DNA from 4 places in the Thalassospira xiamenensis M-5 genome. Region 4 is predicted to be linked to each of the others. Evidence: predicted binding sites of a transcription regulator. Region 4 holds the regulator's gene; each other region holds the start of a gene.
The links. The regulator PhoB, encoded in region 4, activates phosphate uptake and scavenging genes when phosphate is short. The targets are predictions, from matches to a motif close to TNTCATAAAACTGTCA.

Region 1 (4,890 bases), 510 kb from region 4:
AATCATCGGCGACCTTGAAGGTTTCCCCAACGCGCAGCTTCTTGGCCGGTTTGGCAAAGGCGCGCCATTGCGCAAGACCTTCCTGCTTGTGCAGGGTCACTTCAATGCCCGCATCCCCGCGCTTGCCAAACAGGCGCGCCGGGATCACGCGGGTATCATTGGAAATCAGAAGATCACCGGGCCGCAGGATTTCGGGCAATTCACGCACGATGCGGTCATGCGTCTTCCCGCCCGTCAGATCAAGCATGCGGGCACTGTCACGCGGGTTGGCCGGATGTTCGGCAATGCACTCACGCGGCAGATCGAAATCGAACAGATCGACTTTCATCAGAAAAACAAAACCTGCAATTATCAGAAAAAATCAGAGGGGCGCTTTATATCGCCCCCCTATGCAAAACCTCAAGGCATCGCGTCGGAATATCAGCCCTGCATCAACCCCGCTATCAGCCTTGGGCAGGGGCTGCTTTCATACGCGGGGTCACCACCGTCATCAGCAAACGGAACGGTGCCAGACAGGTCAGCGCCATGATGATCTTGGCGCTGAAATCGCCCATCGCCCATGTATGCCACGGAAGCCCGGTACCGACAAAAGCGATGGAAAAGAACAAGGCCGTATCCACCGCCGACCCGATCCCCGATGAGATCAGCGGGGCTTTCCACCAGGTCGCACGGCGCAGCCTGTCAAACACCGTCACATCAAGCATCTGCGCAATCAGAAACGCCGTGCCCGATGCAATCGCAATACGCGTATCGGCAACGATCAACGACAGAACAACCGCAATCGCAAACCCGGCCAGCACGACAAGGCGTGCCGCCGCTGCCCCGCGTGCGCGGTTGGTCAGGTCCGTCACCAGAAACGCCACCGGATAGGTAAACGCCCCATAAGTCAGCCAGTCGGCCAAAACGCCCGGCAGCGGATATTCAACCAGAATGTTCGATGCAACAACCGTCACGGCCATTGCCAGAACGCCAATAATGATGGCTTTCATCGTTTTTCCTTAACCAAAATCCTGACCAAAAGCAGAACGCACGCATAGGAAATCTCGCGGCCCACTTTGATTGGGCGACGATTCGGCACGGGTTTGATTCAAATTATGGTTGGGGTAATTACGCTTGGAGACCCCAGGCGTCAAGGAAAAACGGCGGTCAGACAAAGCCTGACCGCCGCTGCAGATCGCCACAAGCTGCTCCGGGGAAAAGGAGGAGCACCGTGCCGCGAAACGTCAATTCTGCGCCTAATTCCGACGGAATTAAAGCATGATCCCGCGAATGGTGAAAAACAGCAACGCGCCAAGGAACGCCCCGGCCGGAACCGTGATCACCCACGCGGTCGCAATCGTCACCGCATACCGACGCCGCACCAGCAACCGCTTGCGCAGTTTCTTCTCGGCCTTTTCGGCCTGTGCCGGGTCAAGCTGACGCAGGGCTTCGATATGCTGTTTCTGTTCGTCACTTTCCTGTTCCGCACCGACCAGCATCGGCGCACTATCCATCCGGCGACGATGGCTTAGCGTTTCACGCAGGAACCCGACCCCAAACACCGCACCAACCGCAATATGGGTCGAACTGACCGGAAGACCCAGCGCGGATGCCACAATCACCGTCAAAGCCGCCGACAGCGCCACGGTATAGGCCCGGATCGGATCAAGCTTGGTGATTTTCGATCCGACCGTCTTGATCAGTTTCGGCCCGAACAGGATCAGACCGGCAGAAATACCAATCGCCCCGATCACCATCACCCAGATCGGGATCGGGGCCGATGTCACGATCTCGCCGCTATCAACACCCGAAACGATGGCGGCCAACGGTCCAATGGCATTCGCCACATCATTTGATCCATGCGCGAATGACAGAAGGGCTGCGGACACGACCAGCGGAATGCGAAACAGCGATGCGATTTCCTTGCGCCGCCCGGTCATGTTACGCGACGCATGCAGCACGGCCTTGCGGGTCGGCAACAGGGTGACGAAAAAGGCTGCGATACCGATAACAATGACCTGCCACGTATCAGCAGCCCAGATCTTTTTGATCCCCTTCATCATCAGATACATGGTGAAGGCCGATACCATCACACCGACCAAAATCGGCACCCATTTGCGGGCCGCTTCGACGCAATTTTCGGTATACAGAATCTTGAACTTGATAAAGGCAAGGAACGCGGCTGCGATCACGCCACCCAGAACCGGCGAAATCACCCAGCTTGCGGCAATCGTGCCCATAGTCGGCCAATTGACCGCGCCAATGCCGACGGCTGCCATACCCGCCCCCATCACACCGCCAACGATGGAATGGGTGGTCGATACCGGCGCGCCCAGCCATGTGGCAAGGTTAAGCCAAAGGGCGGCTGCCAGAAGGGCCGCCATCATCGCCCAGACAAAGGTCTGTGCATCGGGCATCTGGGTCGGGTCGATAATGCCGTTCTTGATCGTGCCAACAACATCGCCACCGGCGATAATCGCCCCGGCTGCTTCAAACACGGCTGCAATCAAAAGGGCGCCAACCATGGTCAGCGCCTTTGAACCAACCGCCGGACCAACATTGTTGGCCACGTCATTGGCACCGATATTCAGTGCCATGTAACCGCCGATCACCGCAGCGGCGATCAGGAACCCACTTTGCGGCAGGCCGCCCATGTGAAAGGCGACAAAGGCGCTGCACGCCAAAAGAAAGACAAGCGCAAGTCCGAGCTTCGCACTCAGGGAGGCAGTCTCTCCGGCACCCGCATCCATGCGGCGCTGCCATTTGAGATCCTTATCCAGAGCGGTTTTCTTTGCGACCATGATCAACCGTTACTTAAAAAGGGAATCGACGCGCGGATCATGTCGAAGCAAACCCGGTTTGTTAAGGTTTTTTTGCCTTTTTATGACAGCCATGTCCCGACCGCATCCCGCCAATAGCAAAACGGCCCCGCAATGCAGGGCCGTTTTACGTTTGGAACAGTTGTGAAAAGTTATCGACCGAACTGGTTCAGAAGCCCTTTCAGAACATCCTTGGCCGCATCCTTGGCGGCATCCTTGCCCGAACTTCCCGATCCGCTATCGGATGAACCACTCCCGCCCAGTGCCTTATCAAGGATATTATCCAGAACCTTGATCGCGACCTTGTCCATGCGCCCGGTAATCGCCGGGTTGCTGATATTGCCCTTGGCGTAAACGCTAAATGGCGGTAATTCTTCGATTTTCTCGGAAAAATCGAAATCGGCCTGCGTATCCATCTGCCATTTCGGCAGATCAAGGGTCGCATCGGCATCCGCCGTCCCCACACGCGATGTCGCTTCGACACGGGTGGTTTTGGCAATCCCGTTGGTGATGGCAATGTCGGCCTCAAGGGTCTGAACCAGATCGTTGTTACCGACCCCTTCAACCACCATCGCCTGCGGGCCCTGCTGCAACAATGCCTGAATGTTCAGCTTCGGATCAGCAGACCGTTTATCGGCATTGCTGAACCGGACATTATTCAGAACAAGGTTCGCCGTACCATTCAACGCACTGACCAGCTTGCGCGATGTATTGCCCGATGCGGTGACATCAAACTTCGTCGCCGCCCCGCCGATCACCGTGTCATTGGCAACCCGGATCGGGGTCAGCTTTTCGATATCCGCCCCGTCAAGATTACCTTTAAGCGCCAGTTTCGGCGTATCGGAATTGCGCGCATCAAACGTGCCATCAATCGACAAATTCCCATCGCCCAGAAGGCCGGTGAATTTCTGAATGGTCAGAAGCCCGGTCACGAGTGTCGCCTTCAAATCCGGCTTCACAAGGCTGTAGGTATCGAAATCAAGCTGATCAAATGCGACCGTGATATCGGCATCAATCGACCGCAGGGCCGATACATCAATCACCGTATCATCCCACGGCGTGCCGTCACGGGCATCAACAGTCGTAACCTTCATCGTGGTCGGCATATTGAAAGCCGCCCGGCGCGCACCGCTACCGCCTTCGGGCATCAGTCCGGCCCGTTTTGCCGCGGGCACGAACGGATCAACATTCAATACCCCGCCCGAAAGGGCCACGGCCAGTTTCGGCTGCGCCCCGGTGGCGTCGAAATCAACGTCACCCCTGGTTTCAAACGGACCGATACCGAACTTCGCGATATCAAGCGCGATATTCTTGGCATTGCCCTTGACCGTACTGTCCAGAACCAGACGCCCCAGATTGCCCGACGGCTCATAGGTCGGTGCCAGCAACGGCAACACACGGTTCAGGCTTGATGCCTGCATCGCAAGTTTGCCATCAATGCCCGGTGTCGCCCCAAACAGGTCGCTCAGCACCCCGTTCAATGCCACCTGCATCAACGGGTTGGATACATCAAGATCAAGGTTCGGGCCGGTCACCGGGCCATTCAGCCCGATATTGGCCTGAATGCTTTTATATTCGCTGGCCGGTGCCGGAAGCGTCATACCGGTCAGCTTCGCCAACGGCGCCAGCGTTTTGGCCGTGACTTTAAGCTTGATCCCCTCGAATGCCGGAACAGCCACATCGCCACGGAACACACCGCTGGCACTGGCCGAAAGCCCGGCCGCATCGGCCACTGCAAAATTGTTCAGCGTGATCTGCGAACCGCTCAGGCTGCCATCAATCGAAATGCCCTTGATCGACACACCCGATGAAATGATTTCATCAGCCGCCAACCGATAATTGGCCGCAACACCATCAAGCGGTGCCAGCGCATCCTTGATCATCCTGACCATGGCATCACCGCCCGCCGCGGGTCCCGACGACGGGGCCGCATCCGAACCGTTCGCTGCCGTGCCGGAATCCGTTGTTGCGGAATCGTTGCCCGCTGGGCTTGCCGCATCGCCATTTCCGGCGGCTGGTGCTGCCGAAACATACTGATCCAGATTGATACGATCGAGCTTAAGACCAATACCAAGTGCCGGAAGCCCCTCGC
Region 2 (4,890 bases), 190 kb from region 4:
CGACCCAGATGCCAGCTTTGGTGGTGACGGTCATGGTGCCTTCGATGGCAAAAATCAGCTGATGCCAGTCGTGACTGTGCGCGCCGATGCTGTATCCGGCGGGAAGGTCGCTCATGCGGACATAAACCGGACGCGGCAGATGATCGGGCCGGGGACGGGAATGTTGCGGATATTTCGGGATATCCCGTGATCCATCCATAAGAATGTCCTGTTTGCGCTATATGATGGCAGATTATCGCAAGACAGACGTGTGCGGCAACGCTAGTTTGAAGTCCTTCCAACCAAACAGATAAAAGCACGTGCCCCGATTGCCACCGGTTCCGTGCGGGGAAACATCATGTCCAAGGATTTACCACCGGAAACAAGCACCCATGCCGCCCCCATCGAGGTGCCGGGCAATCCCGATCTGTCGGGTGGGGCGGTTGCGCACAAGGGATGGCGCAACCCGGAAGTGTTGCTGATTTTCATGGCGGCTGCGATGCCGTTGTCGTTTTCGACCTGGATGGCGTTGTTAAACAACTTTTCGGTCGAGATGGCGGATTTTACCGGTCGCGAGATCGGGATTTTGCAGTCGTTGCGCGAAATTCCGGGCTTTATGGCCTTCACCGCGATTTTCGTCCTCATCATCCTGCGCGAACAGACCTTTGCCCTGATTTCGCTGCTGGTGTTGGGGATTGGGGTGGCGATTTCTGGCTATTTCCCCACCGTTGTCGGGCTTTATTGCACCACGGTCCTGATGTCGATCGGGTTCCATTATTTTGAAACCATGCAGCAGGCATTGTCGTTGCAATGGGTGAAAAAGGACCGCACCGCGATGGTGATGGGCCGACAGCTTTCGGCGAAATCGTTATCGTCGCTGGTGATGTTTGGCATTGTCTGGGCGATGCTGGAACTTCTCGATGTCGAATATCGCTATGTCTATCTGTTTGGCGGGGCCTTGACGATTATTGCCGCGCTGTTTGCCTGGATGGCGTTCCCGAAATTTGCCGATGCCCACCCGCAGACCAAGAAACTGATCCTGCGTAAACGGTACTGGCTTTATTACGCCCTGACCTTCATGAGCGGGGCACGCCGCCAGATTTTCACCGTGTTTGCCGGGTTCCTGATGGTCGAGAAGTTTGGTTATGATGCCGCCACCATTACGCTTCTGTTCCTTCTGAACCATGCGATCAATATGGTGATGGCCCCCAAGATCGGGAAGCTGATCGGCAAGTGGGGCGAACGCAAGGCCCTGACATTTGAATATATAGGTCTGTTCATTGTATTTGTGTCTTATGCCTTTGTCGAAAGCGACAAGCTGGCCGGGGCGCTTTATGTCATCGATCATCTGTTCTTTGCGATGGCGATTGCGATCAAAACCTATTTCCAGAAGATCGCCGACCCGGCCGACATTTCATCGACGGCGGGTGTCAGCTTTACCATCAACCATATTGCCGCAGTGTTCATTCCGGTGGCGTTCGGGTTGTTGTGGCTGATTTCGCCGTCAGCGGTGTTTCTGGCCGGGGCGGCGATGGCGCTGGTGTCACTGGTCCTGGCGCTGAATGTGCCCGATGACCCGGAGCCGGGGAACGAGGTGGTTATGGGATACAAGTCCGATCAACCGGTGCTGCGCCCGGCAGAATAGAAAAGCCGCCTTAACTGGTGCAGAATTTCAATATGTCAAACGCCCGCGATCATCTTGCGGGCGTTTTCATTTGTGTTTGCCTTGCTATTTTCGCAAAATCTTCAAATCCTGACCAAACGAACAATCATAATGTCAGGCACGAGCATCGCTTCAACAGGGACCCTTTCACATGTCATATTTTCGTCTGGCCGGTCGTGCAGTTTTTGGTCGTGCAGTTGCGGGATCAGTCTTGTCGCTGACGGTCGCACTTGCTAGCGGCACGGCATTGGCCGACAGCGCCGTATCGTTGCGCATTCTGGAAACCACCGATATCCACACGCATCTGGTCAATTACGATTATTATCGCGACAGTTCGTCGGATACGGTTGGTCTGGCCAAGGTCGCGACCCTGTTGAAAAACGCGCGCGGTGAGGCCGAAAACGTCGTCCTGATCGATAATGGTGACCTGATCCAGGGCAACCCGCTTGGCGATTACATGGCAAAGCGCCACGGCCTGAAAGAGGGCGAGGTGCATCCGGTTTACAAGGCGATGAACCTTTTGGGTTATGACGCGGCCAATATCGGCAATCATGAATTCAACTATGGTCTCGATTTCCTGGGCAAAAGTCTTTCTGGGGCCAAATTCCCCTATGTCAGTGCCAATGTTTTTGCCGATGACGGCGATAATGATGCCGAAAATGACAAACCGTATTTCCAGCCCTATGTGATCCTTGATCGTGAATTTACCGATGGCGACGGCAAAAAGCACAAGGCCAAGGTCGGCGTGATCGGGTTTGTCCCGCCGCAGATCATGCAGTGGGACAAGGCCAATCTGGAAGGCAATGTCGTGACCAAGGACATTGTCGAAATGGCCAGAAAATACGTGCCGGAAATGCGCGAAAAGGGCGCGGACATCGTGATTGCGGTGCCGCATTCGGGCCTGTCGACACTGGCACGTGAAGGTATGGAAGAAAACGCCACCTATTATCTGAGCCAGGTTGACGGCATTGATGCCATCTTGTTTGGCCATGCCCATACGGTGTTCCCGTCCGATGCCTATGCAAATATAGACGGTGTCGACCTTGCCAAAGGCACGATCAATGGTGTGGCCGCCGTTATGCCGGGCTTTTGGGGCAGCCACCTTGGCGTGATTGACCTGACACTTTCGGTCAATGATGCCGGGGAATGGAAGGTGACCGACAGCTTTTCGGAAGCACGTCCGATTTATCACCGCGAAGGCCGTGATATCACCCCGCTGGTCGATGCCGACCCGGAGGTAATAGAGGCGGTTAAAGAAGAGCACGAGGCAACCATTGCCTATATGCGCGAAGGTGTCGGTACGACGGTCGCCCCGATCAACAGTTTCTTTGCACTGGTGGCGGATGATCCGTCGATCCAGATCGTGACCAATGCCCAGAAATGGTATCTGGAACGTATCCTGAAGGGATCGGAATATGACGGGATGCCGATCCTGTCGGCGGGGGCACCGTTCAAGGCCGGTGGCCGTGGCGGCCCGGAATATTTCACCGACATCCCCGAAGGCAAGATCGCACTAAAGAACGTTGCCGATCTTTATATCTATCCCAATACATTGCGGGCGGTGCTGCTTGATGGTGCGCAGGTCCGTGAATGGTTGGAAATGTCGGCCGTACAGTTCAATCAGATTGACCCGAACAGCCGGGAAGAGCAGCCGCTGATCAACGAGACATTCCCGACCTATAACTTTGATGTTATCGACGGGGTCAATTACCAGATCGATGTAACCCAACCGGCCCGATACAACGCATCGGGCGAGGTGGTAAACAAGGATGCACACCGCGTCATCAATCTGACCTATGATGGCAAGCCGGTTGCCGACGATCAGAAATTCGTGGTTGCGACCAATAATTACCGTGCTGGCGGCGGGGGCAATTTCCCGGGACTTGATGGTTCAAGCATCATCATCGAAGCACCCGATGAAAACCGTACGGTTCTGGCGAACTATATCCTTGAGGAAAAGGAAATCGATCCGAAGGCCGACGGCAACTGGAGCCTGGCCCCCATCGGGGAGGCATCCAAGGTGACGTTTGTCACCAGTCCCAAGGCATCCTCGGCAATGAACGCACCCGACAATATCAGCTTTGTCGGCGAGGATGAAAACGGTTTTGCCCAATATGTCCTTCAGTCGAAATAGGACTGGACCCGAAACAGAAAAAGCCGCCCATCGGAAGAGGGCGGCTTTTTAATTGGGCGTGCGCGAAGACCGTTAAGGTCAGCGACAGCCAGACTGTTACTTTTTGGGACCGTGCGACATATGCGGCGCATTCGGGCGACCCGGAACATTCCGCGGGCCGTCTTCGCGCGGGTTTTTGCCGTTCAGATAGGCGGCTGCGCAATGTTCGTCGCAGTAAGGTTTGCTCGGCACAGATTTCTTGCCGCAGAAATGGAAGTCTTCATCGCCCGGATCACCGAACGGCCAGCGGCACATACCGGCACCGAGATCAAAGATGCTGATGCCTTTGCTCTGCACTTTCGGGGTCGGTGCCTTTTTCGGCTCGCTCTCTTCGGCGCGGCGCTGGATCGGGGAGGGGCGCTTGGGCAGGCCAAGGCGGTGTGCCTTGCCAACGACGGCGTTTTTGCCAACGCCCAGTTCTTCACCGATGCGTGCTGTGGTCCAGCCCTGATTCCAGAGCGAGGTCAGCAGTTCAATCTTTTCCGGCGTCCAGCTCATTTCGAGTATATTCCGTGTTTCTTTGTCTGCCCGGTGGAAAATCCATAGGCAGGTGCTTATTGTCCGAAGTCAAACAGGGATACAGACGTATCCGCTAATATCACGCGGCGCAAGGGTCTTAGCCATTTTGGACCAATCGGGACCAGTTTGACGACCGGTTTGCTGCACGCGGAAAGATGCGCAATTTGCATGACAGCGCGTCAATGTAAAGGGGAGATCGTCATTTGACATGGTTTTTCGTTTCAGTCGCGGTGTTTATGGCGGGGCATATCGTGCCCGGTCTTCTGCGCGGTGCGATCACGGCAAGGATCGGTCACACGGCATATATTATAACGTTTTCGGTCACGTCGCTGTTCCTGCTGGGGTGGGTCATTTATGAAGTGCGTCATGCGGACTTCATCGCGCTGTGGCCCTACGAAATCTGGCAAAACCATGTGACGCTGACCTTCATGCTGCCTGCCTGTATTTTGTGGGCTGCGGCGATTATTCAACCCTGTCCTTTGTCGATAGGACGAAAAAAGGGCTTTGATCCGGCGCGCCCGGGGATCAACCGTTTGACCCGTCATCCGCTGCTTTT
Region 3 (4,890 bases), 1.8 Mb from region 4:
GCCCAAGGCTTGATACCACCTCGTAGGATGGCACAATTCGCACTTCAAGAGGCAGCAAAAGGGTCGAGAAAATGACCCAGAATATCGGCACCGCGAGCCGGAAGCGGAAATAGACGATCGCATATGCCGCCATCATTGAAATGATGACTTTGCCAATCGCAAAGCCAAGTCCAAGAACCATGCTGTTAAACAGCATTTCAAGCGCCGTAACACGGCCTTTTGTTGCTGCCGTGTCAAACAGGATCGCGCCATAATTTTCAAGGAAATGTCCGCCAAACCAGAACTGCAAGCCGTTCTGGAACAGAAATTCACGCGTATGGGTCGATGAAACGAACGCAATCCATACCGGCAGGATCATAAAGAGCGATCCAAGAATAAGGATCACATGATTGGTAATAGAACGCCATTTTGACTGATACATGACGCGTCCCCCCTAATAATGCACTTTGCGTTCGATAAATCGGAACTGGAACACAGTCAGCACGCTGACCATGATCATAAGCAGCACGGATTGCGCCGAACTACCGCCCATATCCGCTCCAAGGAATCCGTCGACATAAACCTTGTAAACAAGGGTTGCTGTCGCACCGCCCGGTGATCCCTTGGTGGAAACATCGATGATCCCGAACGTTTCAAAGAACGCATAGGTCAGGTTGATCACCATCAGGAAGAATGTGGTTGGCGCCAGCAGAGGGAAGGTAATCGTCCAGAAACGACGTTCCGCACTTTTGCAATCCAGCGTCGCGGCTTCAGTTACCGATTTCGGAATTCCCTGCAAACCTGACAGGAAGAAAATGAAATTCACACTGACCTGTTTCCACACGGCAATCAGTGTCACGACAAATGCCGCATCATTGGCATTCTGGATGTGATTGAACTCAAACCCGAAGCTGTTGAACAGCTTGTATAGATCGCCCATCAAAGGGTTGAACAACATATTGCCCAGCAAGCCAGCCACGGGCGGCGCAACGGCATATCCCCACATCAAAAGCGTTTTATATGATTTGGCTCCACGGATCACTTCATCGGCCCGAACGGCAAGAAACAGCGAAATCGCGATGGAAATGAATGCCACAAGGAAGGAAAAGACAGCTGTGAAAATGGCTGACTTCAGCCAGCTGCTGCTCGAAAGCACATCCTCAAAATTTCGGAACCAAACAAATTGCGAGGACATGCCAAAGGCGTCCTCAAGCAGGAAAGACTGATAAACTGCCTGTGCGGCAGGCCACAGGAAAAATATCGCAATAATCAGAATTTGCGGTGCCACAAAAAAGTATGGCACCGGGCTGTGCCCGAATTGTACGCGTTTCATTGCTGACGCAACCCCAAGACCGGTCCAGGAATCGAAAAACAGGGCGGCCGGTAAAAGCCGCCCTGTCAGCGAGATAATGCTTAGTTCGAATAGGTATCGTGGAAGCGCTTCAGAAGCGCATTGCCTTCTTCCTCGATCGTAGCAAAAGCTTGATCGATGGTTGCTTCACCATTCATCATCTTGTCGACTTCGCGATAGATGACTTCACGGATCTGAACGTAGAAACCAAGGCGATAACCTTTGGTCCACTCTCCACCTTCTTCGGAAAGCTGCTGAATGCCGACTTCTGCGTCCGGGCTTTCGTTATAGTAGCCTTCTTTCTTGGCAAGCTCGTAGGCCGCGGTGGTGATCGGAACATAACCGGTTTCTTTGTGCCAGTAGAACTGGGTTTCCGGTTTGGTCAGGAACTCGAAGAATTTCGCAACGCCAGCATCTTCTTCTGCACTGTGGCCAGAGAATGCGAACAGCGAGGCACCACCGATGAAGGTCGATTTCGGCGCGTCACCAACGCCTTCCCAATATGGAAGGGTCGAAGTGCCAAATTCAAACTGTGCAGATTTTTTCAGACCACCGAACGAGCCGGAAGAACCGAGCCACATTGCAGCTTTCTGCTGCAGGAAGGCGTCCTGGTTGGCGCCCCATGCGCGGCCATAGTAACCGAAATAACCGGCATCTTTCCATTCTTTGACGTGCTTCCAGTGATCTTTGAGCGCGTCATTGTTGTATAGAAGTTCAACATCCGTGCTATCATAACCATTGTTGGCGGTTGCCATCTGAAGGTTGTGACGCGACATGAAGTTTTCAAAGAATATCCACGGGCTGTGTGATTCGGCAAGGCCTTCGAAACCGGCTTCTTTCAGCTTAGGTGCGATTTCTTCGAATTCCTGCCAGGTTTTCGGCACCTCAACACCGGCTTTGGCCAACGCATCTTTGTTGAAATAAAGCAGCGGGGTCGAGCTGTTGAACGGCATGCCAATCATCTTGCCGTCGGAATCGGCATAGAAGTAGCGAACCCCCGGGATGTAATCATTGATGTCAAACTTGACACCATTTGACTGCATAAGGTCCTGAACCGGTTTAACAGCGCCTTTGGCGTTAATGATGGTTGCAGCACCGGCATCGAAGATCTGGATGATGTTCGGCTGGTTTTTCGCGCGGAAAGCAGCAATACCGGCCGTCATCGTGTCTTCGTAACCGCCTTTGTTCACAGCAACCAGTTGGTATTCGTCCTGGCTGGCGTTGAAGTCGGCAGTGATCTGATTGACGACATCGCCCAGTGCGCCGTCCATGGCATGCCACCAGGTGATCTCGGTCGCAGCATTCGCTGTGCCGCCCAGTGCGAACACAGCTGCTGCTGCCATCAGGGTTTTGCGAAACATGATCTTCTATCTCCCAAATAAAAACTCGTTCGCGCCAACCGCCTGTTGATCGGTCGACACAACGCATTCGTTTTCATTCGAGGGGGACGTTTCCTCAAGTGACAGTTTTCGGAAATTTACTTTTGATGCGCGAAATGACCTTAAAAACTGTCAGTTTTTGATTTTTAGTGTGTATTCGACCCCTTCAAATGTTCATATGAACATCTCATAAATCGAACAGCTTGCAAAGGCTTTCAATCCTGATGAATGGCATAAATGTCTTTCACATGCGCACATTTAACATTTCCCCAGATTTTTCGGCACTTTCACAAATATTACAAAGTCATGCACTTGCAACAATGCATTGCAACAACTCCATTTGCATATGCAAAACGGGTACCCAAAGGATACCCGTTCAATGTTCATTTGCGAACATGGATCGCTGCATCTTGACGCCGTAATCTCAGGTGGAATTCCTGTCACGCTGAACAAAAACGGAAAGCAATGCCAAGCCGCCAGAAACCACCATAAGCAGCAGGGACAGCGCGTTCAGAACCGGTGTTGATCCCTGTTTGAGGCGGTCAAACATGGCAATGGTCAACGGCGCATCAGATCCGACTAGCATCAGTGTTGTGTTGAAATTTTCAAACGACATCAGGAATGCAACGATCCCCGCCCCGATTAATGCCGGTTTCAGGAATGGGATGGTAACCGTCCAAAGAGCTGCCTGTCGTGTTGCACCAAGATTAAGTGCGGCTTCTTCCAGACTGATGTCAAACTTGCGAAGACGCGCAGAAATCACCAGCGTCGTTATCGTAGTGATAAAAGCAAATTGTCCGATAATCACCAGAAACAGCCCCGGTCGCAGGAAATCAAGATCCCATCCAATCGCTTCTTCAATTCCGTTTGCAATGGCATTGGAAAAGACCAGAATCGATATGCCCAATATGACCCCGGGAATAACCAAGGGCGACAACGCCACCACATAAAGCAGATTTTTTCCCGGAAACTGCGCACGTTCAAACAGGAACGCATTGCAGGTTCCGACAGTAACCGACAGCAAGGTCACCCAAAATGCGACAAAGGCTGAAACCCCAACGCTTTCCAGCAACTTGCCGTCATTGAATATTCCGATATACGGACCGTCGCTACCAAAGAACCATTTGAGTGTGCCTCCCTCCCATGGCATGGACGGGAACAGGCTATCATTGAAAGCAAACACACCAACAACAATCAACGGCGCACTAAGGTAGATGAAAAATAGAGCGATATACCCTGCGTAAATGCCTTTGTAAAAGCGCGGCTGCGGAATGCTCGGAATCATGGCGGTTTCCTCCCTCAGCTCACGGTTTCTGAAAGTGTCTGGCGGCTCAGCTTCAGACCGATCCAAACAATCATCGATGACAGAACCAGCAGCAGGAACCCGAATGCCGATCCGGATTCCCAGTTAAACCGCGTGATGAACTGTGTATAGATTTGCTCGGTAAACCAAAGGCTATCCTTGCCGCCCAAAAGGTTCGGGGTCAGATAGTTACCAAGTGTCAGCATGAAAACAACGATGCAGCCTGACGCGATTCCGGGCATGGCATGCGGAATGACGATATCGCGTGTCACCGTGAATGCATTTCCGCCAAGGTCATAGCCTGCCTCAATCAAACTGTCGTCAAGGCTGTCAAGTACTGACACAAGAGGCACGACCATGAACAACATCGACGTATATACAAGCCCCACCATGATGGTGGCATCATTATAAAGCATCTCAACAGGCCCATCGGCGATCCCGGCCCATTGCAGGAAATTGCTGATCACACCGCTTTCGCGCAGCAAAATCATCCAGCCAAACGTCCGCACCAGCTCTGATACCCAGAACGGGATCAGGCATAGCAGGAACAAAACATTCTTGCCTTTGCCCCGCATGACTTTGGCGATGTAATAGGAAACAGGAAAACCGATCAAAAGCGTAAGTACGGTCGCCATGATCGACATCACCGCCGTTCGAACATAGGTGTTCCAATAAAGCGGCTCGACAAAAAACTCGGTGTAATTGATCAGGCTGAATTCGTACTTGCCATATGAAATCCGTTCACGCAGTGACACAAGCAACAAGTCGACATGCGGCAGGATCACCAGCAAAAATAGCCAAAGCAACAAGGGCATAGCCAGCAATAGCGCGCCAAAGCGAACAGCCCCGCCAGTGCCCGAGGATGCAGGATTTGTCAT
Region 4 (4,890 bases):
TTCAGAAGTATCGCGAGAAATATGACTGATATGGCATCGCTTATGGAAGACAGAGCCGCCGCAAAAGTGATCTCTGGCAATCTGCACACGCCGGTTGACTGGGACAGCCCGAAATTGGCACGTAACATTAAAAAACGTTACGCAGCGGAACGCAGGTTCAAGATTTACGGCTTAAGCGCAATTGCCATCGCCCTTATGGCGCTGGTTGTGCTTGGCTATTCGATCATTTCGAAAGGTTATAGTGCCTTTTTCCAGACCTATGTTCAGATGGAAATCTTTTTCGACCCGGCCAAGATTGATCCGGACGGAACAGGTGATCCGGCAATTATTGGCCGGGCCAATTTTGATGGTCTGATCAGGGATGCACTGAGCAAACAGTTCCCGGAAGTGAGCGGACGTAGCGAACGGCGTGATCTCTATGACATTGTTTCGGGCGGGGCATCTTATGATCTGCGCGAGAGGGTGCTTGAAAATCCGTCTCTGATCGGACAGACCCGGAAGGTCTGGCTGATTTCCGGTGACGACTTTGATATGCTCAACAAAGGTTATATCAGTGCAAACACAGACGAAGGCGACCGTCGCCTGAACGATCAGGAAATTGGTTGGTATAATACACTGGTCTCTCAAGGATCGGTCGAAAAGCAGTTCCATACGCGGTTCTTTACCAATGGTGATTCCCGCGAACCGGAATTGGCCGGGATCTGGGGCGCTGCGGTCGGGTCGTTCTATACACTGGTTGTGACATTGATACTGTCGTTTCCGATTGGTGTTCTGGCAGCGATCTATCTGGAAGAATTTGCACCGCGAAACCGGTTCACGGCGATTGTCGAAGTCAACATCAACAACCTTGCGGCTGTGCCGTCGATCGTGTTCGGTCTTCTTGGGCTTGAGGTTTACCTTAATGTCATGCACCTGCCGCGGTCGGCCCCGGTTGTTGGTGGTCTGACGTTGGCCCTCATGACATTGCCGACCATCATCATCGCATCACGTGCGGCGATCAAGGCAGTGCCGCCGTCGATCCGGCAGGCTGCCCTTGGTCTTGGGGCATCGCCGGTTCAGACGGTGACCCATCATGTGTTACCGCTGGCGATGCCCGGTATTCTGACCGGGACCATCATCGGCATGGCGCAGGCTCTCGGGGAAACCGCACCGCTTCTGATGATCGGTATGGTGGCGTTTATTGTTGATATCCCGGGCGGGGCACTCGATCCGGCGACAGTTCTGCCGGTGCAGATTTATCTGTGGGCGGATAGTCCGGAACGTGCCTTTGTTGAGAAGACTTCGGCGGCCATCATGGTCTTGCTGGGCTTCCTGATCCTGATGAACGGATTGGCCGTGTATCTGCGCAAGAAATTTGAACGGAAGTGGTAAAATGGCTGTTGTAACTCAAAGCGCAATGACGGCAGAGCCGTCAGTCACTAGCCCGAAAATGACGGCCCGTGACCTCAATCTTTTCTACGGCGACAACCAGGCGCTTTTTGATGTCAATCTTGACATTGTCGAACGCCAGGTCACAGCACTTATCGGCCCGTCGGGCTGCGGCAAATCAACCTTCCTGCGGTGCATGAACCGCATGAATGACACGATTGACGGTGTCACGATCAAGGGCAAGGTAACGCTTGATGACCGTGATATCTATGACAAGGCAATCGACGTTGTTCAGTTGCGCGCGCGCATTGGCATGGTGTTCCAGAAACCGAACCCGTTCCCGAAGTCGATTTATGACAACGTGGCCTATGGCCCACGTATTCACGGTCTGGTGAATTCGCGCGACGAGCTCGATGAAATCGTCATGACCTCGCTTGAACGGGCGGGTCTACTGAAAGAAGTCAAAGACCGTCTGCCGGAACCGGCAACCGGTCTTTCTGGTGGGCAGCAGCAGCGCCTTTGCATTGCACGTGCGGTTGCCGTCAGCCCCGAAGTCATCCTGATGGATGAACCGTGTTCGGCACTTGACCCGATTGCAACCGCAAAGGTCGAGGAACTGATTGACGAGCTTCGTTCGAACTACACCATTGTGATCGTGACGCACTCCATGCAGCAGGCTGCCCGCGTGTCGCAGCGCACGGCGTTTTTCCATCTCGGCAAGCTGGTCGAAGTGGGCGAAACCGATCAGATTTTCACCAATCCCAAGGACGAGCGCACCAAGGGATACATTACGGGTCGCTTCGGTTAAGTCCGGGCAGGAGTATTTTCGATGGTCGATGAGAAACATCATATCGTCAGTTCGTTTGACGAAGAACTGACCCGTCTTAACAACATCATTTCGCAGATGGGCGGGCTTGCCGAAAGCCAGCTGATTTCCGCCATTCGTGCGATCGTTAAACGGGATTCGGAACTGGCCGAGAAGGTCATTCTTTCCGATCACCGTATCGATACGCTGGAACAGGAAGTGCAGGATTTTGCCGTTCGTCTTCTGGCCCTGCGTCAGCCGATGGCAGATGACCTGCGGCAGGTGGTGACCGCGCTTAAACTGTCCAACGATCTGGAACGTATCGGTGATCTGGCGAAAAACATCGCCAAGCGTGCGCAGGTTCTTAACCAGGTGCCGCCGATCCGCCCGGTTCAGGTGATCCCGAACATGGCCAAGCTGTGCCAGGAAATCATCAAGGACGTTCTGGATGCCTATATCGAAGGTGATGCGGAAAAGGCCCAGCGTGTCTGGGCGCGCGATCAGGAAGTTGACGATATGTACAATTCCCTGTTCCGTGAACTGCTGACCTATATGATGGAAGATCCGCGTAACATCACGGCATCGACCCATCTGCTGTTTATCGCCAAGAATATCGAACGTATTGGCGATCATGCGACCAACATTGCCGAAACGATCTATTACCGGATCAAGGGCGAAGACCTGCCGATGGATACTCGGCCAAAAAATGACGCGGCGAACTTTGCCGTCGTAGAACCGAATGAGTGACACTGGAGCATAGGAAGATGGACCCAACGGTTCTTATCGTCGAGGACGAAGCTGCAATCGTAACCATGTTGCGCTACAACCTCGAACGCGAGGGGATGCAGGTTGTCGAAGCCGGGGACGGTGACGAAGCGTTGAAAATTCTGGCCGAAACCCATGTCGATCTGGTCCTTCTGGACTGGATGCTGCCGGTGATGTCAGGGATCGAGGTTTGCCGCCAGATCCGCCGGAAGCCTGAAAGCCGGGATTTGCCGGTGATCATGGTCACGGCGCGTGGTGAAGAAGGTGACCGCATCCGCGGCCTTGATACCGGGGCCGACGATTATGTGACCAAGCCGTTTGCGATTGGTGAATTGCTGGCCCGTATTCGCGCACTTCTGCGTCGATCCGGTCCGGCGCAACCACAAGGGCAGTTGATCTATTCCGATATCGAAATGGATCTGGCCGCCCATCGTGTCAGTCGTAACGGCAAGGCTATCCATCTTGGCCCGACCGAATTCCGTCTGCTGCGTTATTTCCTGGAACATCCGGGGCGGGTTTTCTCGCGCGAGCAGCTTCTGAATGCGGTTTGGGGGCCGAATATCTATGTCGAAACCCGCACGGTTGATGTTCACATTCGTCGTCTGCGAAAGGCATTGAATGACGTCAAGGGAACGCGCGATGTGATCCGCACGGTTCGTGCCGCGGGTTATGCACTGGATGTCGAAGCCGCCTGATTGCGGTTATTCCGGAAGACGAAACGAAAGACCCCCATTATTGTGATGGGGGTCTTTGCGTTTCAGGTGCTTTTCCTGGATTTTGCCGGTTTGGCAGTTTTTTGTGCCTGGTCTTCGGTTTTTTGGCGCGCGGTGCGCGGGGCAAGTTCGTTCATCAGCAGCATATCGGCACGCCGGAACTTGGCTATTTCGATATCGATATCTTCCTGCGGGATATCGCAGGCCGCCAGAACGTGATCGGACAGGCGTAAACCGGTTTCAAGTACCTCTGGGATGGCCGCATCGGCACCACTGCGTGACAGCGGACCGATATGGGTGATGTCCTGGGCACGGGCAAAGATTTTCAGATGTGGATAATGCTGTCGCAGCAAGGCGACGGTCTTTTCGGTTGCGTGCGGGTTGCCCATGGCAACGGCGGCAATATGGGCCTGTTCGGTATGGGCGGCACGAAATGTTTCCGGTCGGGACCCATCGGCAAAATAAACCGGCAGACCTTCGGCTCGGCCACGCGAAACCTGTTGGGCATCGGATTCCAGAACGATAAACGGGATTTCCTTGGTGCGCAGCAGACGGGCCAGAACCCGGCCGACGCGCCCGCAACCAATTACCAGAACATGTTTCTGAATGCCGTCGGTTTCATCCGAAATCTCGCTTAGCTGATCGGTTTCCTTGGGATGAAGCTTCTGTTCGATGCGATGGCCGAGCGAAATCAAAGTCGGCGTCAGACCCATCGAAATCGCAACCACCGGGATCAGCATCACGGCGATGTCAATCGGAACCGCCCCGTTCTGCGATGCCAGTGCAAGCATGACGAAGGCGAATTCACCACCGGCGGCCAGGCTCATGGCGACCCGGATTGAAGATGCACGGTTAAAGCCGATCAGCAGGGACAATCCGAAAAGAACCGCTGCCTTTATGACCAGAAGCCCGATCAGCCACAAAATGATCGTTCCGGCCTGACCGATGACCACATTGGCATTGACCGACATTCCCACAGACATGAAGAACAGCGACAGGAAAACACCGCGAAATGGCGAAATGTCGGCTTCGATCTGATGGCGGAATTCGGTCTCGGCCAACATTACCCCGGCGATAAAGGCACCAAGCGCCATTGAAAGGCCCGCGGCTTCGGTCAATGTGCTGGCAGCCAGAACGACAAACAGGGTCCCGATTGCAAAAAGTTCCGGGTTTTTAAGAGCCGCAATATACCGAAAGAGTCGCGGCAGCAGATAACGACCGGTCAGCAACAATACAGCA

Region 1: a site for PhoB is predicted at 2,853-2,868, ahead of TH3_RS15745 (inorganic phosphate transporter). Genes of this name have one in related genera too.
Region 2: a site for PhoB is predicted at 1,713-1,728, ahead of TH3_RS17225 (bifunctional 2',3'-cyclic-nucleotide 2'-phosphodiesterase/3'-nucleotidase). Genes of this name have one in related genera too.
Region 3: a site for PhoB is predicted at 2,791-2,806, ahead of ugpB (sn-glycerol-3-phosphate ABC transporter substrate-binding protein UgpB). Genes of this name have one in related genera too.

What each region holds. Positions count from the first base shown of each region.
Region 1 covers NZ_CP004388.1:3,382,948-3,387,837, forward strand. Annotated here, with positions in the region: gene queA (tRNA preQ1(34) S-adenosylmethionine ribosyltransferase-isomerase QueA) at 1-328, opposite strand, end outside; gene TH3_RS15740 (queuosine precursor transporter) at 444-989, opposite strand; gene TH3_RS15745 (inorganic phosphate transporter) at 1,251-2,780, opposite strand; gene TH3_RS15750 (AsmA family protein) at 2,951-4,890, opposite strand, start outside.
Region 2 covers NZ_CP004388.1:3,697,901-3,702,790, reverse strand. Annotated here, with positions in the region: gene TH3_RS17235 (AraC family transcriptional regulator) at 1-199, opposite strand, end outside; gene TH3_RS17230 (MFS transporter) at 338-1,624, shown strand; gene TH3_RS17225 (bifunctional 2',3'-cyclic-nucleotide 2'-phosphodiesterase/3'-nucleotidase) at 1,794-3,776, shown strand; gene TH3_RS17220 (GcrA family cell cycle regulator) at 3,873-4,313, opposite strand; gene TH3_RS17215 (NnrU family protein) at 4,538-4,890, shown strand, end outside.
Region 3 covers NZ_CP004388.1:2,074,245-2,079,134, reverse strand. Annotated here, with positions in the region: gene ugpE (sn-glycerol-3-phosphate ABC transporter permease UgpE) at 1-421, opposite strand, end outside; gene TH3_RS09770 (ABC transporter permease subunit) at 434-1,312, opposite strand; gene ugpB (sn-glycerol-3-phosphate ABC transporter substrate-binding protein UgpB) at 1,393-2,691, opposite strand; gene TH3_RS09760 (ABC transporter permease) at 3,134-3,994, opposite strand; gene TH3_RS09755 (ABC transporter permease) at 4,009-4,890, opposite strand; gene TH3_RS09750 (ABC transporter ATP-binding protein) at 4,887-4,890, opposite strand, start outside.
Region 4 covers NZ_CP004388.1:3,889,845-3,894,734, reverse strand. Annotated here, with positions in the region: gene pstC (phosphate ABC transporter permease subunit PstC) at 1-29, shown strand, start outside; gene pstA (phosphate ABC transporter permease PstA) at 22-1,371, shown strand; gene pstB (phosphate ABC transporter ATP-binding protein PstB) at 1,373-2,176, shown strand; gene phoU (phosphate signaling complex protein PhoU) at 2,198-2,920, shown strand; gene phoB (phosphate regulon transcriptional regulator PhoB) at 2,938-3,633, shown strand; gene TH3_RS18095 (cation:proton antiporter domain-containing protein) at 3,696-4,890, opposite strand, start outside.